2 regions of the Streptomyces sp. NPDC006372 genome follow, and region 2 is predicted to be linked to the other one. Evidence: riboswitches for the same ligand, from Rfam matches in the RefSeq annotation. Region 2 holds a riboswitch; the other holds the start of a gene.

Region 1 (7,944 bases), on a different contig from region 2:
AGCGAGTGGTAGCGGACGGCGGTGAAGTGCTGCGGCAGCCCCTGGAACAGGTCCTGTCCGTCGTGCCGGATCGTGGACAGATGCCCGTGACGCGGCTCCGGAGCGGCCTCCACCAACCCACGTTCCCCGAGCGCGATGCCCTGATGGCCGAGGCACACGCCGAGCACGGGCACCGGGGACGACGCCAGCAGCCTGGTCCCGATCCCGAAGTCACGGGCGTCGGCCGGGTGTCCGGGGCCGGGGGACACCACGAGGTTGTCGAAACGCCGGAGGTCCGGCAGTTCCCCGGCGGGGGTGTCGTTGCGCACCACCACCGGCTCCTCGCCGTTCACCTCGGCGATCAGCTGGAACAGGTTGTACGTGTACGAGTCGTAATTGTCGATGAGCAGGGTCTTCACCCGCCCACCTCCCTCTGTTCGTTCGCGGGCCTAGGTGGCCCGGCGTTTGTGCCGCCCGCGCAGCGCCTGGAGCGACGGGTACAGCCATTTCCGGAAGAAACGCTGGAGCCGAGGCATGAGAATCCAGGTGACAAGGGCTGTCACACACAGACACAACAGCAGCGTGCGAATCAGGGCGTTGAGGTCACCCAGATAGGGAAGCACCGTCAGATTGAACAGGAGCACCGGCGGAAAGACCGCGCTCATATTCACGAACCACAGTTTCCATTTCGACGGCGGAGCCGGTGGCTTCGGGGTCAGCGTCTGCGCGTCGAACCAGGCCCGGGCGCCCGGCACCCTCCGGCGCTCCGCCTCCAGGGCGACGCCGTCCAGCCGGGCGTCCCACTGTGCCCGGGAGGTCGAATTCTCCCAGGCCAGAGCAGAACCCTCGCTGGCGAAGCGATAGACGACATGCCACTCCGCCCCTCCGTCGACAAGTACCCCACCCCCCAGAAACCCCGGCTGCCGCGCGGTCGCGCCCAGCATGGCCCACCCCCAGGAGTGGAAGTCGGCCGCACGGCCCGGCATCACGCGATAGGCCACGGTGACCGTGACGGGATTACTGGCCACGCCGTCCCTTACGGAAAGCGCTCCCTGTGCGTTCAGGATTCAACAAACAATTTTCCGGCTGTCCGCAAGACGGAGAGATTCAGCAGATGGGAAAGCACGTCCCATGACTACGGCGCGACCGCGCCGTCCACCGCCCCCACCGGCGCCTCCCCGAACCGCGACAACGCCAGCGCACCCGCCACAGCGATCGCCTGCAACACCGTCGCCGTACCGAAGGAGCCGCGGCACCAAGGGCGCACACCATTCCAAAGATCACAAAACGACAGTAGGGGAGCGGTCGCTGACGGGGGGCCATGTACGACCGCTCACACCGCTCTCTAGGCTGACCGCTCGGCAGCACACGACAGGAAGTACACGGGGGAGACACCGACATGGCGGAAACACGGCGGCGACTGCGCTCGAGCACCGTGGTGCTGGGCGGCATGGGGGTCCTCGCGGCGGCCCTGTCCGCCTGCGGCTCCGACCCGGACCGCCGCTGCGTGGACCGGGACAGCTACGACTACATCAACGGCTACAAGATCGTTGCCGACAAGAACTGCTCGTCCTCGTCCTCGGGCTCCTCCTCCGGCAAGAGCCGCAAGAAGACCGGCAAGACCAAGGGCACGGACGCCGACTGGTACTACGACGCCGACGTCAGCGGCGGCTACGCCGACAACGGCACCTTCAGCCGCAGCGAGGCCGTCGACCGGGGCGGCTTCGGCTGCTCGGGCGGCAGCGGCGGCGGCTGACCGGGACGCACGCACATGGAACGCCGCACCATCGACCCCCGCCCCGACTGGCAGCCGACCGTCGAGGAACAGGGCCTGATCTACCCCCTCACCCGCTACCCCGACGACTCCCTGCGCCCCTACTGGGACGAGAGCGCCTACTACGTCTTCACCCTCCCGGAGATCGAGGCCCTGGAGGAGGTGGTCGAGGAACTCCACCGCATGTGCCTGGCGGCTGCCGAGCACATCGTCACCGAGGACCGTTTCGCGGACCTCGGCATCACCGACCCCCGGGTGGCCCGGGCGGTCGCCGAGGCCTGGCGCCGCCGCGCCGAACTCCCCTCCGTCTACGGCCGCTTCGACCTCCGCTACGACGGCACCGGCCCGGCCAAGCTCCTGGAGTACAACGCCGACACCCCCACCTCGCTGGTGGAGGCCGCGTCCCCCCAGTGGTTCTGGATGGAGGACCGGTTCCCCGGCGCCGACCAGTGGAACTCCCTCCACGAGCGCCTCATAGCCGCCTGGCGGAAACAGGCCGCCCTCCTCCCGCCCGGCAGCCCCCTGTACTTCGCGTACTCCTCCGCCGACGAACTCGGCGAGGACATGATGACGGTCGCCTACCTCAAGGAGACGGCCGAGCAGGCGGGCATGGAGACCGACTGGATCGCCATGGAGGAGATCGGCTGGGACCGCCTCTCCGGCCGCTTCGTCGACAACCGCCTCCGCTTCATCCGTAGCATCTTCAAGCTCTACCCCTGGGAGTGGCTCACCACCGACCGCTTCGCGGACCACGTCCTCGACACCCTCGACAACGGCGGCGGCACGGGCTCCACCCTGTGGATAGAACCGGCCTGGAAGATGCTCCTCAGCAACAAGGCGCTGCTCGCGATCCTCTGGGAGCTGTATCCGGACCACCCGAACCTCCTCCCCGCCCACCTGGACGGTCCGAGGGACCTGCCGGGCTGGGTCGCCAAACCCCTCCTCGGCCGCGAGGGCGCGGGCGTCACGATCCACGAGCCGGGATCCGCCCCCACCGTCCGCGACGAGCCCTGCTGCTACCAGCAGCTGGCCCCCCTGCCCGACTTCGACGGCAACAGGGTGGTCCTCGGCGCCTGGGTGGTGGAGAACGAGTCGGCGGGCCTGGGCATCCGAGAGTCCTCGGGCCTGATCACGGACGAGTACGCCCGCTTCCTCCCCCACGTGATCCTCTAGCGCCCTGCTTTTCAGGGGCGCGGGGAACTGCGCGACAAGCCACATACCACCCGCACTCGGCAACGAAGGGCAACCCGGTAGGCTGACCCTGGGCCGTGACTGGCGCGCTGGGATGGGACCAACCATCGGGGAGCGGCCCGAGCAGACAGAGCCGTGCGCCTGGGCCGTACCGTGAACGCTGAACGCAACGTCCGGAGGTCCACACATGTCAGCCGAGCCCCTCTCCACCGCTTCCACCGCCTACCGCGCCGCCCTCGACGTCATCCGCGCCGTCGAACCCCGCGTAGCGGACGCCATCGGCCAGGAGGTCGCCGACCAGCGCGAGATGCTCAAGCTGATCGCCTCCGAGAACTACGCCTCCCCGGCCACGCTCCTGACGATGGGCAACTGGTTCAGCGACAAGTACGCCGAGGGCACCGTCGGCCGCCGCTTCTACGCCGGCTGCCGCAACGTCGACACCGTCGAGTCCCTGGCCGCCGAGCACGCCAAGGAGCTCTTCGGCGCCCGCCACGCCTACGTCCAGCCGCACTCCGGCATCGACGCCAACCTCGTCGCCTTCTGGGCCGTCCTCGGTGCCCGCGTCGAGGTGCCCTTCCTGGAGAAGACCGGCGTCCGCCAGATCAACGACCTGACCGAGGCCGACTGGGCCGAGCTGCGCCAGGCCTTCGGCAACCAGCGCATGCTCGGCATGTCCCTGGACGCGGGCGGCCACCTCACCCACGGCTTCCGCCCGAACATCTCCGGCAAGATGTTCGACCAGCGCTCCTACGGCACGGACCCGGCCACCGGCCTCATCGACTACGAGGCCCTGCGCGCCCAGGCCCGCGAGTTCAAGCCGCTGATCATCGTCGCGGGCTACTCGGCCTACCCCCGCCTGGTGAACTTCCGGATCATGCGCGAGATCGCCGACGAGGTCGGCGCGACGCTCATGGTCGACATGGCCCACTTCGCCGGCCTGGTCGCGGGCAAGGTCCTCACCGGCGACTTCGACCCGGTCCCGCACGCGCAGATCGTGACGACGACCACCCACAAGTCGCTGCGCGGCCCCCGCGGCGGCATGGTCCTGTGCGACGACTCGCTGAAGGACCAGGTCGACCGCGGCTGCCCGATGGTCCTCGGCGGCCCGCTCCCGCACGTCATGGCCGCCAAGGCGGTCGCCCTCGCCGAGGCCCGCCAGGAGTCCTTCCGCGACTACGCCCAGCGCATCGTCGACAACTCCCGCGCGCTCGCCGAGGGCCTGATGCGCCGCGGCGCGACGCTGGTGACGGGCGGCACGGACAACCACCTGAACCTGATCGACGTCGCCTCCTCCTACGGCCTCACCGGCCGCCAGGCCGAGGCCGCCCTGCTCGACTCGGGCATCGTCACCAACCGCAACGCGATCCCCGCCGACCCGAACGGCGCCTGGTACACCTCCGGCATCCGCATCGGCACCCCCGCCCTGACCACCCGCGGTCTCGGCACGGCGGAGATGGACGAGGTGGCCGGTCTGATCGACCGCGTCCTCACCACCACGGAGCCGGGCACGACCAAGTCGGGCGCCCCCTCCAAGGCGGCCCACGTCCTCGACGCGAAGATCGCCGACGAGATCTCCCGCCGCGCCACCGACCTCGTGGCCGGTTTCCCGCTGTACCCGGAGATCGACCTGGGCTGACGCCCGCACCGGCGGGGCATCGGCACGGGCCTCACCGGTCCAGGTCGATCAGCTCCTGACGCGGCTCCTCCCGCGGCGGTCCGGCTTCCCGCCGGGCCGCCGCGCGGCGTGTCAGCAGTGTGCCGCCGACGCCGGCCGCGAGTCCGGCCGCCAGCCCCGCCGCCGCCCACCGGACATCGCCCCGCACCGGGCCGGACAGGTCGCCCGAGGCGGTGCTCCCGCCGGACCCGCCCTCCATGGCGCTGCCGCCGAGCAGCCGTGCCAGGTCCAGCCGCTCGAAGACGGAGCGCGGTGCCCGATGCCAGCGGATGTCGTCGTCCTCCACGGTCGGCGCGGGATCCGAACGCACCCAGGGCGTGCCGTCCTCGGCCACGAACAGCTGATCCTGACGCTCGACGGCCACGTCACCACCGGGCGGCCGGTTCGTGCTCGGCCAGCCGCCGACGCCCGAGAGCCCCCACACCACCGTGAGCCGGACCGGCGGGAACCGTCCCTGTGTCCAGGCCTCCGGCACCCGCTCCGTCTCCGTGCGCTCGGGCTGCAGCAGCTGCCACAGGCGGGCGAAGGCCGGCTCGCCCGAGCGCACGGCCGCCGCGCGGCCCGTGCCGCCCGCGACGACCATCGCCACGTCGGGGACGTCCCGCCCCCGCGCCTCAGCCGCCGCCGCGCCGGTGGCCGCCGTCGCAACCACGGCGCACACGGCGGCCCCCGCGACGAGCAGCGCACGCCACACCGTCACGCCCCTGCCCCGCCCTCTCCCCGCCCCGCTCCGTGCCCGCATCGCTCCCCCTCCACGGCCCACCCCGGCCCCCTCCCGCGCACTCACCCCTTGTTACACCGCCGGGGAGAAACGGGACCCCACCTGTTTCCGACCGGTTCCGGATCGCTCCCCGGGACCTGAGAGAATGGTGAACATGGCCTCTGACCGACCCCGCGTGCTCTCCGGCATCCAGCCCACCGCCGGCTCGTTCCACCTCGGCAACTACCTCGGCGCCGTCCGCCAGTGGGTGGCGCTGCAGGAGACCCACGACGCGTTCTACATGGTCGTCGACCTGCACGCGATCACCATCCCGCAGGACCCGAAGGAGCTGCGCGCGAACACGCGCCTGGCCGCCGCGCAGCTGCTCGCCGCGGGCCTGGACCCGGACCGCTGCACGCTCTTCGTCCAGAGCCATGTCCCCGAGCACGCCCAGCTCGCCTGGGTCATGAACTGTCTCACCGGCTTCGGCGAGGCGAGCCGTATGACCCAGTTCAAGGACAAGGCCGCCAAGCAGGGCGCCGAGCGCGCCTCCGTCGGCCTCTTCACCTACCCGATCCTCCAGGTCGCGGACATCCTGCTCTACCAGGCCCACGAGGTCCCGGTCGGCGAGGACCAGCGCCAGCACGTCGAGCTCACCCGCGACCTCGCCGAGCGCTTCAACGGCCGTTTCGGCCCGACCTTCACCGTCCCGAAGCCGTACATCCTCAAGGAGACGGCGAAGATCTACGACCTCCAGGACCCGTCGATCAAGATGAGCAAGTCGGCCTCCACGCCGAAGGGCCTCATCAACCTCCTCGACGAGCCGAAGGCCACGGCCAAGAAGGTCAAGAGCGCCGTCACGGACACCGACACCGTGATCCGCTACGACGCGGCGGAGAAGCCGGGCATCAGCAACCTCCTCGGCATCTACTCGACCCTCACCGGGGCGACCATCGCCGAGCTTGAGGAGAAGTACGCCGGCAAGGGCTACGGCGCGCTCAAGACGGACCTCGCCGAGATCATGGTCGACTTCGTGACGCCGTTCCGGGAGCGCACCCAGCAGTACCTGGACGACCCGGAGACGCTCGACTCGATCCTGGCCAAGGGCGCCGAGAAGGCACGCGCCGTCGCCGCGGAGACCCTCTCCCAGGCGTACGACAGGGTGGGCTTCCTGCCCGCCAAGCACTGAACCCGCTCCCGCGCACAGCCGTACCACCGGACAGCGCTGTACATCACTTCGGTTGCGCCTGCCCGTAACCGGGTCGTGGTCGTACAGTCGATATCCGGGTGGTCGTATCAGCGGCCCACTAACTGAAACGACAGGAGACGACGTGGGGACCGTAACGATCGGTGTCTCGATCGCGGTCCCGGAGCCTCACGGCAGCCAGCTCCAGCAGCTGCGCGCGGGCTTCGGCGACGCCGCTGCTCACGGTATCCCCACGCATGTCACCCTGCTGCCGCCGACGGAGGTCGACGAGTCGGCCCTGCCCGCGGTCGAGGCGCATCTGGCCGAGGTCGCCGCGGCGGGCCGGCCCTTCCCGATGCGGCTGTCCGGAACCGGCACCTTCCGGCCCCTGTCGCCGGTCGTCTTCGTCCGGGTCGTCGCCGGCGCGGAGGCCTGCACCGTGCTCCAGGAGCAGGTCCGCGATCCCGCCGGGCCGGTCGCACGCGAACTGGCGTTCCCCTACCACCCGCACGTCACCGTCGCGCACGGCATCGACGAGGCGTCGATGGACCGCGCCTTCGAGGAACTCGCCGGCTACGAGGCCGAGTGGCCCTGCACCGGCTTCGCCCTCTACGAACAGGGCGCCGACGGCGTGTGGCGCAAGCTCCGCGACTACCCCTTCGGCGGCTCGGTCGTCCCGCCCCAGGCAGGCTGCGTGGAACGCGGCTCGGTCCCCATGCGCTGACGCTCGCGGCGCCCGGCTCAGTACCGCCGACGCTCCCGGGCACCGAGGCGGCCAGTCCGCCCGCGCCAAGCGCTACACGCCAGACCGCACACCGCCCGCCCGCATCCGCCAGCCCGCGCGAGCCCGTTGCGCCAGCCCCTGCCCGCCGGTCTGAGCCAGCCCGCGCGAGCCCGTTGCGCCAGCCCACGCGCCCGCCGGCCTGAGCCAGATGGCGCCCGCCCGCCCGCATTCGGTAGGCCGCGCCCGCCCGCACGCGCCAGGCGGCCGCGCCCGCCCGCCCGTGTCCGGCCGTACCTGCCACACCCGCTCCCGCCCGGGTTCACACCGGCAGTCGCCGGAACACCCCCCGCGGCAGGTGCCGCAGTGCTGCCATCACCACGCGCAGTACCCCCGGCACCCACACCGTCTCCGAGCGGCGCCGCAGCCCCAGCTCCACGGCCGTCGCGACCGCCTCGGGCGTGGTCGCCAGCGGCGCCTCGGGCAGGCCGGCGGTCATCCTCGTACGGACGAAGCCGGGGCGTACGACCATCACGTGCACGCCCGTGCCGTGCAGCGCGTCGCCCAGGCCCTGCGCGAAGGCGTCGAGGCCGGCCTTGCTGGAGCCGTAGATGAAGTTGGCCCGGCGGGCCCGCTCGCCCGCGACGGAGGACATGACGACCAGGGAGCCGTGCCCCTGGGACTGCAGCGCGCGGGCGCACACCAGGCCTGCCGAGAC
Region 2 (7,944 bases):
CCGGGCTTGCGCCCTGGTAACGGTTCCGCGCTCCAGCGCCCGCGCGTGCTCGGGCTCGCACTTGACCGTGATGATCTGTTCGTCCGGGTCGTCGGTGACGATCAGGAACACCTTGTCCGCGACCTTGTACACGTCGAGTCCCGGGGTGAAGGGGCGGCCGTGGCTGACGTCGGGGAGGGCGAGGGCGGCCTCGCGTGCGGTGTCCTGGATGCGGTCACCGGCCGCGCTCACCGGCCGCCCGCGTGCTGGTGCCGTAGGTGCGGGGGTCGACGGGCTGCTCGGCCTTGGGCAGGCGGGCGACGACGAGCAGGTAGGAGTCGGTGACGAGTTCCCTGACGAGCTCCTTGTCGACGCCTGCCCCGCCCTCCAGCGTGATCCAGTGCTTCTTGTTCATGTGGTAGCCGGGGGTGATATGGCTGTTGCTTTCCCGGAGAGCGTGGGCCTCGTCAGGATCCGCCTTGAGGATCACGACGCGGCGCCCGGGGACCTCGGTCATCAGCATGAACACCTTGCCTCGTACCTTGAAGACCTCCCAGTCCGGGCCGAAGGGATGCTCCAACTGCGCTCCGGGAAGTTCCTCCGCGCACTCGGCGGCGAACGACTGCAGGGTCGATCCATTCATGAGTGTTTCCCTTCTCGGGCGGTGGTGGCGGGCGGAGGCGTCGACCAAGGGGACGCTGACAGCACGCCCCATCCTTTTCCCTGACGCGGGCGAAACGGGCGTAAGCTGCGGACACGTGATGGTCGGCAAGCGACACCCCAGGCGTTCTTCACATGCCGGACGCAGCGGACAGGCCGCGGTTCCCCTGTACGGTTTCCAGCCCCCGGTCGGTACTCCGTACGGCCTTGAGGTGAATACCGTCGAGGACTTCTTCGCCCAGCACGACGACTGGCCGTGGAATCCGCCCCGTCCGGGCCGTGCCACTTTCCACTACCTGATCCTGGTGACCGAGGGGGAGCTGCTCCACGATGTCGACCACGTCACGCGGACCGTTGCCTGCGGCCAGTGGCTGTGGGTGCGTCCCGGGCACGCACAGTGCTGGCATCCGCCGGGTGCCGCCCGCGGCCTGTTCATCCTGTTCGAGCCGGACGTGCTGACGTCCGACGCCGCCCGCCTGCTGGCCCCGCTCACCGCGCACGAGGCCCCCGCCGTGCTCAGCCCGCACCCCGACGACGCGGCCTGGCTGCGGCAGACAGCGCTCCAGCTCCTGGACGAGCACCGTGCACTGGGCCGCCGCCGGCTCGACGTCCACCACGCCCTGCGGCGCAGCCTGCTCGAATCACTGCTGCTGCGCCTGGCCAACTCCCCGGATGTCACCTCCACCGGCGCGCCAGCGGGCGGCACAGGCCGCAGGGACACGTACGCACGCTTCGTCGACGCCTTGGAGCTGCACTTCCGGGAACTGCACCGGGCCGCGGACTATGCCGAACTGCTCGGCTGTTCGGTCCGCACTCTCAGCCGCGCGGCCCGGGACGCCACCGGCAAAGGGGTGCGTGAGGTCATCGACGAGCGGCGCCTGCTCGAAGCCCGGCGCCTGCTGACAGGCGCCGGGTGGGACGCCCGGGCTGTGGCCGTCCATCTCGGCTTCACCGATCCCGCGAACTTCGGCCGCTTCTTCCGTCACCACACCGGTCTCACCCCGGCCGCCTTCACGGCCCGCGAAGCCAGGACCGGGATATGAGGCGTGGGCGGCACAAGCCCCCATCTCCGCGGCAGCCACGGCCCTCGGGCCACAGCAGGCCGTCTCAGTGACACCCTCACTCATCGGTCGCCTCCGATGAGGGTGTTTGCTTCGGAGCCTCCCGGTCAGGAAGCGATCTTCTCCGTCACGGTCTCGGAGAACGCCCAGTTGGAGTGCACGATCCGCCACTGGCCGTCGATGAGCTTGTAGCCGTGGGAGGCGTTCCAGGCGCGCAGCTGCTTCTCCTCGCCGTTCTCGTCGAGAACGAAGGTGTTCAGGTTGTACCCCAGGACGGCGAGGTCACCGCTGTCGCTGACGTGAACCTGCGGGTTGAGGTACTCGTTGCGGACGATGTGCGGGTTGGAGTAGATGGAGTCGATCCATGCGATGACCTTGTCCCGGCCGACCAGGATGTTCTCGAGGATCGGGTCGAAATAGCTGAGCTCCTCGGCGAACGCGTCGAGGTAGCCGCGGTTGTCGCCGACGCTCCACCGCTCGTTGAACGACTTCTCCAGCTCGATGATGGTCGTGCTGATTTCTTCCTTGTTGACGCCCATGGCGCTTCCTTTCGTGCATGCCGCGGCGGGCCGGCTCTGAGCTGACCGGCGCGGAATGATGTGGTTTCTCAGTCGTCGAGCAGCACGACGTGCTTGCCCGGCGTCGTGCCGGCCTCGACGTCGGCCTGGGCATCGCGCACCTGCTCCAGGCCGTGGTGGACCTTCGCGATCGGGGCCTTGAGCCGCCCGTCAGCGATGGCCTGCAGCTGCTGCTGGAACACCTGCTCGGGCAGGTCGGTGGCCTCGCCCGCGTAGCTGGTCAGCCGCACCCCGCCCGGGATCATGAACGGGGTGAAGTCGGGGATCGTCCACTGGCCCGCCAGGGCTCCGGTGAAGCAGACGGTGCCGTGGCGGCGGACGGTGCGGAAGGTGTCGGCGAGGACCGAGCAGCCCACCAGTTCCAGTACGGCGTCGACGCCGTCCGGCATCAGCTCGCGCACCTGGTCGGCGATGGTGCCGTTGTCGACCAGAGGATGGTCGACCCCCACAGCCCGCAGTTCCCCCGCCCGGTCCGAACTGCGGGTGGTGGACAGCACGGTGGCTCCGAGGTCCTTCGCGATCGTGGCCGCGCTCAGCCCGACCGTGGAGGTGCCGCCGCGGATCAGCAGCGTCTGCCCCGCCCGCAGACCCAGGCCCGCGGCGAGGGAGCCGTAGGCGGTCTGGAACATCTCCGGCAGCGCGCCGGCCACTTCCCACGGGAGGCCGGTCTCGAACGGGATGACCTGTCCCGCGGGGACGGTCACGTACTGCGCGTACGAGCCGTCGAAGGACCGGCCCATGCCGCCCATCATGGTCGCCACTTGCTGCCCCGGGCGCAGCCCGCTGTCCTCGTCGGCCCGGTCGACCACACCGACGCCCTCGATGCCGGGAATCCGCGGGTAGGTGACCTCCGGGTCCGACTCGCCCTTGCGGGTGGTGACCTCGGACTCGTTGACGCCGAACGCCTTCACCTTGATGCGCACCCATCCGGGCTGCCGCTCGGGCATCGGCACCGTGATGACCCGCAAGGCATCCAGGCCGCCGGGCTCAGTGACGACGACCGCTCGCATCGTCGCAGAGGCGGCGCCTGCGGACGCTGCACGCTTGTCCATGCCAGTTCCTCGCTTATCAGGTACGACCCCGCAGGGCCGCCACGCTGGGGCCGGCGGCGCGGCGGTCGCCGCGGCACCTCTCGATCCTCTGCCGACATCCGGCGAATCGCTCAGTCGGTTGCGGACATCTGATGGTCAGCGGGGGACACTCGGTGGAGCTCGGCGATCGCGGGCTTCACCGGGCCTCATCCCGGCGGGGGAAGCCTTGAGCCCGCCCCGCTCCCCTTCTACTAGGACGGAAGCGGTGGCTTGGAGTGGTACGACCAGGAGGGATGGGCCCGAGGCGTCCTGGTCGGGCCGTCGGACGGCGAGGGAGGGGACGCGGGCCTGTCACCTGTGCTGTGCGGTGCGGTGCGTGCCACGTCACACCACAGCCTCACCCGCCCTAGAAAACAGGAGGTCACTGGCCGTTTCCAGGAGCGCCAGCAGGTCCCAGGCTCCTGGCTGTACAAGGTGGCCGTCCCTGCCTGGCAGAACACGTCTTCCGGGCGTGTGGAGCCCGCCTGGTACGCGGTGTGGGTGCAAGCCCCCGACCACGTGAAGCCGGTGCTCGGCGTCTCGTACGACGACGTCCCCACGACCCGGCTGCCGCCGCCGTCGACGGCGCAGCAGATCCTCGGAGAGCGTCGGCCGTCGGGATGGGTCCTGCAGAAGTTGGACGGCGGCCGCAGTCCCGGCCGGGGCGTCATCCATGCCGTCGACTGCGAGGAAGCACCCGCCGGGGCGCCGGTGCTGGCCCTGGACAAGACGCTGGACGCGGCGGAGCACCCCGGTACCCGGCTGTGTTCTCTGTGCAGCGCGGCGACCGAACTGGACCCCGTACTCAAGGGGTGCGCCGTTCGTAGTCCCGGACCAGGCGCCGGCTGCGCAGGAACCAGGCAAAGGATCTTTCCACGACCCAACGGCGGGGCAAGACCTCAAAACCGCTGACGTCGTCGCTGCGGCGGACGACGTCAACAACGAGTCCGAGGTGCTGGGCAGCCCAGTCCTGGAGATGGCCGCGGTAACCGCCGTCGGCCCAGATCAAAGAGAGTCGCGGCGATGGCGGAGACCAGGAGGGAGAACATCCGCGAGTCGACGCTGGAGGGGCTCGACACCGCGGCCTGCAAGGGCAAGTACGGTACCCGGCCGCCGGTCATCACCGACGACATGCTTGGCATCGTGCTCCGGCGAAGGGTGAGCGTACCCCGAAGCCGTCGGGCAGGCGCACGCCGACTTCGCCGCCCTCGCTGGTGGCGAAGGACCCGAACCCCGCACAGAGACCGAGGCCCTGACAACACGCTGAGTTACTCGTCACTTCGCGGCAGCTTCGGGGGGAACAGGGCCCAGTTCGTCGTGTCCGTGCCGGAAGGCCTGGGGAGATGGAAGGCGACGAAGTGGGCCGGTGCCTCGTCAGCGACCCGGGCCGCGCCGGTGCAGCGGCTGCTGCAGTCGGTTCTGCAGTCGCTCGCAGGCGAGCCGATCGTGCTCCCACACCACCAGCACGCCGTCCAGCGCGGTCGCGTCCGGCAACTGTCCGGCGGCAGTCACGAGCTCTGGGAAGCCCGGGGCCATCTCGGAGCCGTGCCTGGGGCGCAGGGGAGCCTGCCCGGCGTCGGCGGACACCAGAGCCCGGAACCCGTCGTTCTCCAGACTCCGGTATGTCTCATGAGACACAGATCAGCTGTCGCAGGCGCAACCCTCCGAAGACTGGACGGTCTCTGAAGCCCTAGCCGCGGCCACTTCGCTGCTGCAGCAGGCGTCGCCTTCCTGAGCGGGACTGTTGCCCATCTGCGGCGTCAGCCTTGACGTCGTAGACCTCCCAGGGCTCCTCGCCGGGGCCGTGGACCCACACCCGGTAACCGTGGGTTTGGCGGATGCTTTGGGCCGCTCCGCCTCACCAACGGTTACTTCAACGGCAGGTCTCTGAGGTGGTTGGACCACTCCGGACCGGTGCTTTGGCAGTGCGAAGTGACTCGTTCGGGGCCGTGGAAGCCAATGACGAGCTATGGATGGTGGTCGAGCCACTGTTGCCGAAGGTGGAGCGGCGCAGGCAGCACCCTGGTCGCAAGCGGCAACCAGGTTGGCTGGTGTTCCAGGGCATCCTGTTCGTGCTGCACACCGGGGTTCCCTGAGAGCATCTGCCGCAGGAGCTCAGCTTCGGCGCGGGTATGACGTGCTGGTGACGTCTGGCCGAGTGGCCCGAAGCCGGGGTTGGCCTTGGCTGCGCGAGGTGCTCCCGGCGAAGCTGCGCGTCGGTCGCGAACGCCCTGGCTTTCGGCCGAGCGATGGACGACCGCTCCCGTATCCGGGCGTAGCTAAGGGGATCCAAGACCGGACGAAGCCCTTCGCGCCATTGCTCCCCATCGAACACGCTGATTCCATTACAGTGCAGCGTGGGCCGTGACTGGCGCTTAGGTGGAGCACCACCGGGGAGCGGTCTGACGAGACGTCGATGCCGTGCGCCTGGGCGAGTGGTCAACCACGCCTGGAGGGCAAGCGTGTCGCCGACTCAAACGGCTCAGCTCATGGACGGCAGTGGCCTCGCCAAACGCTTGGTCGAGGAGGCCGCTGCCAAGGCGTCGGAGATTTCAGGGCGCACGGGGACCAGTCCCTGTCTGGCGACGGTACTGGTGGGCGAAGACCCCGCGTCGGTCACGTATGTCCGCATGAAGCGGTCGCGGTGCGCGAAGGCGGGCATCCGCTCCCGGCACATCGGTCTGCCCGCCACCACCACGACCGCCGAATTGATCGCCACCCTCGCCGACCTGTCCGGCGATCCGGACGTGCACGGCATCCTGCTCCAGCATCCCTGCGCCCGCACATCGACGAGCGAGCGGCATTCGAGGCCATCGCCCCGGAGAAGGACGTCGACGGGGTCACGATGCGTTCTTTCGCCGCGATGAGCTTCGGACTGCCGGGCTTCGTGTCCTGCACACCGGGCGGGATCATACGGCTGCTGGAGGCCTACGACGTCGACCTGGCCGGCAAGCACGCCGTCGTGGTGGGACGCAGCCCGATCCTCGGCAAACCGGTGGGGATGCTGCTGCTCGCCAAGGACGCGACGGTGACGTACTGCCACTCCCGTACGGCGGACCTGCCGGCGATGGTGCGGGAAGCGGACGTGGTGGTGGCGGCTGTCGGGCGGCCCCGGATGATCCGGGGCGAGCACATCAAGCCCGGTGCCGTGGTGATCGACGCCGGCTACAACCCCGGCAACGTCGGTGACGTGGACTTCGACACCGCTGTCGCCCGTGCCCGGTTGATCACTCCCGTGCCCGGGGGCGTTGGGCCGATGACCATCGCCGTCCTGCTCGCGCAGACCGTGGACGCAGCCGCCGCCCAGCTGGGGTTTCGGCACCACTGACCTCCCCACCAGAGCGACCCCGTGATGCCGTGGCAGGCAGGTTCTCGCTCACGGTGGCCGACCGCCTGCCGAGGGGGCGGCCGTTGTTGCGGTGACGGCTCGCCGCCGGTGAGAGTCGCGAGCCACGGCGGGGGCGGTGGCGTTCGCCGCAGGCCGGCTCTGGGGCTTTGGCCAGGGCTGTGGTCCCACGTCCTCGCACCAGAAGGCGGCGCCCCTCTGTCTCACCCTCGGAGCGCAGTTCCGTTGTGGTCGCCGCCGCGTGCTCCGCGATCGACACGCCGCGGTTCCGGCACCTTGGCATCGTTGTGAAGTGGCCGGTCATGAGTGGGAAACTCTCGGCGTGCCGACCGCTGCGCTCTGGGGGGGGGACAGCAGTGCGGCATCGGAAAAATGCCCGCGCAGGCCGACCGGGCCGGCCCCGCGCCCCGCTGGCGTACCAAGCAGCGGTTGCCCGGCGCTGCTCACCCCCTCATCAGGCCGGCCAGCCGGTCACGTACCGGCTCCGCGCACGCGGCACCGATCAGTCCGGATTGCCAGGCGTCGGCGGCCTGCAGCCCGAGTGCGGCAGCCGCGTCGTATTCGCGCCGCAGGTCGGTGCCGAACACGGCCGGGTCGTCGGTACCGATGGTGCACCGCACGCCGGCGGCCACCAGGCGTGCCAGCGGATGGGACGCGAGCGTCGGCACGGCACCGGTGCGCAGGTTCGATGTCGGGCACACGTCGAGCACGATGTCCCGCTCGATGATCTCGGCCAGCAGGTCAGGTTCGCGCCAGGCGCCGATCCCGTGCCGGGGCCCGTACGGCATGACCTCGCGCACCGACTCCGCGTCGTCCTTCTCGCCGGCATGCGGCAAGAACGCAAGTCCCCCATCCGCAGCGATTCGCAACGCCCGGTCGTACGCGGCCAGCGGCATCGCCGACGGCTTCCCGCCGATGCCCAAGCCCACAACGCCGCGCTGTGCGTACCGAACCGCGATCCGTGCGCATTCCTCGGCCAGCGTCACCTCGACACCCCGGTACAGGTCGGGGGTGAGCCGCACCGTCACGCCGAAGCGGTCCTCGGCCTCCGCCGCCCCTCGCAGTACCCGGCGAACAGCTCATGCCAGTCCACTCCCCTTTGAGCCCGCTCCGCGGGCGAGAAGACGGCCTCGACATAGGCAGCCCCGAGCGCCGCGACCCGGCCGATGTACTCGACGGTGATCTGCCGGAAGTCCTCGGCCGTACGCAGGCAGTTCGTCGTCAGAATCCAGGTGTTGATGAACGCGTCG

Evidence for each region. Region 2 has a riboswitch for ZMP and ZTP ahead of ABZ016_RS39210 (bifunctional 5,10-methylenetetrahydrofolate dehydrogenase/5,10-methenyltetrahydrofolate cyclohydrolase). Riboswitches for the same ligand answer to the same signal wherever they lie in the genome.
Region 1: it holds a riboswitch for ZMP and ZTP, as region 2 does, so the genes downstream of both, ABZ016_RS04870 (glycine hydroxymethyltransferase) here and ABZ016_RS39210 (bifunctional 5,10-methylenetetrahydrofolate dehydrogenase/5,10-methenyltetrahydrofolate cyclohydrolase) in region 2, are expected to answer to the same signal.

The regions. Positions count from the first base shown of each region.
Region 1 is NZ_JBEXQJ010000002.1:77,253-85,196, reverse strand. It holds gene pabB (aminodeoxychorismate synthase component I) at 1-398, opposite strand, end outside; gene ABZ016_RS04885 (antibiotic biosynthesis monooxygenase) at 429-1,007, opposite strand; gene ABZ016_RS04880 (hypothetical protein) at 1,379-1,735, shown strand; gene ABZ016_RS04875 (glutathionylspermidine synthase family protein) at 1,751-2,926, shown strand; ZMP/ZTP riboswitch at 3,012-3,098, shown strand; gene ABZ016_RS04870 (glycine hydroxymethyltransferase) at 3,132-4,580, shown strand; gene ABZ016_RS04865 (hypothetical protein) at 4,612-5,313, opposite strand; gene trpS (tryptophan--tRNA ligase) at 5,495-6,508, shown strand; gene ABZ016_RS04855 (2'-5' RNA ligase family protein) at 6,651-7,229, shown strand; gene ABZ016_RS04850 (decaprenylphospho-beta-D-erythro-pentofuranosid-2-ulose 2-reductase) at 7,549-7,944, opposite strand, start outside.
Region 2 is NZ_JBEXQJ010000049.1:5,089-13,032, reverse strand. It holds partial or broken gene ABZ016_RS39260 (hypothetical protein) at 88-132, opposite strand; gene ABZ016_RS39255 (MmcQ/YjbR family DNA-binding protein) at 215-622, opposite strand; gene ABZ016_RS39250 (AraC family transcriptional regulator) at 852-1,682, shown strand; gene ABZ016_RS39245 (nuclear transport factor 2 family protein) at 1,808-2,239, opposite strand; gene ABZ016_RS39240 (zinc-binding dehydrogenase) at 2,308-3,288, opposite strand; partial or broken gene ABZ016_RS39235 (DUF6233 domain-containing protein) at 3,667-4,134, shown strand; partial or broken gene ABZ016_RS39230 (transposase) at 4,163-4,354, opposite strand; gene ABZ016_RS39225 (hypothetical protein) at 4,723-4,986, opposite strand; partial or broken gene ABZ016_RS39220 (glyoxalase/bleomycin resistance/dioxygenase family protein) at 4,990-5,167, opposite strand; partial or broken gene ABZ016_RS39215 (transposase) at 5,322-5,492, shown strand; ZMP/ZTP riboswitch at 5,703-5,788, shown strand; partial or broken gene ABZ016_RS39210 (bifunctional 5,10-methylenetetrahydrofolate dehydrogenase/5,10-methenyltetrahydrofolate cyclohydrolase) at 5,838-6,676, shown strand; partial or broken gene add (adenosine deaminase) at 7,138-7,944, opposite strand, start outside.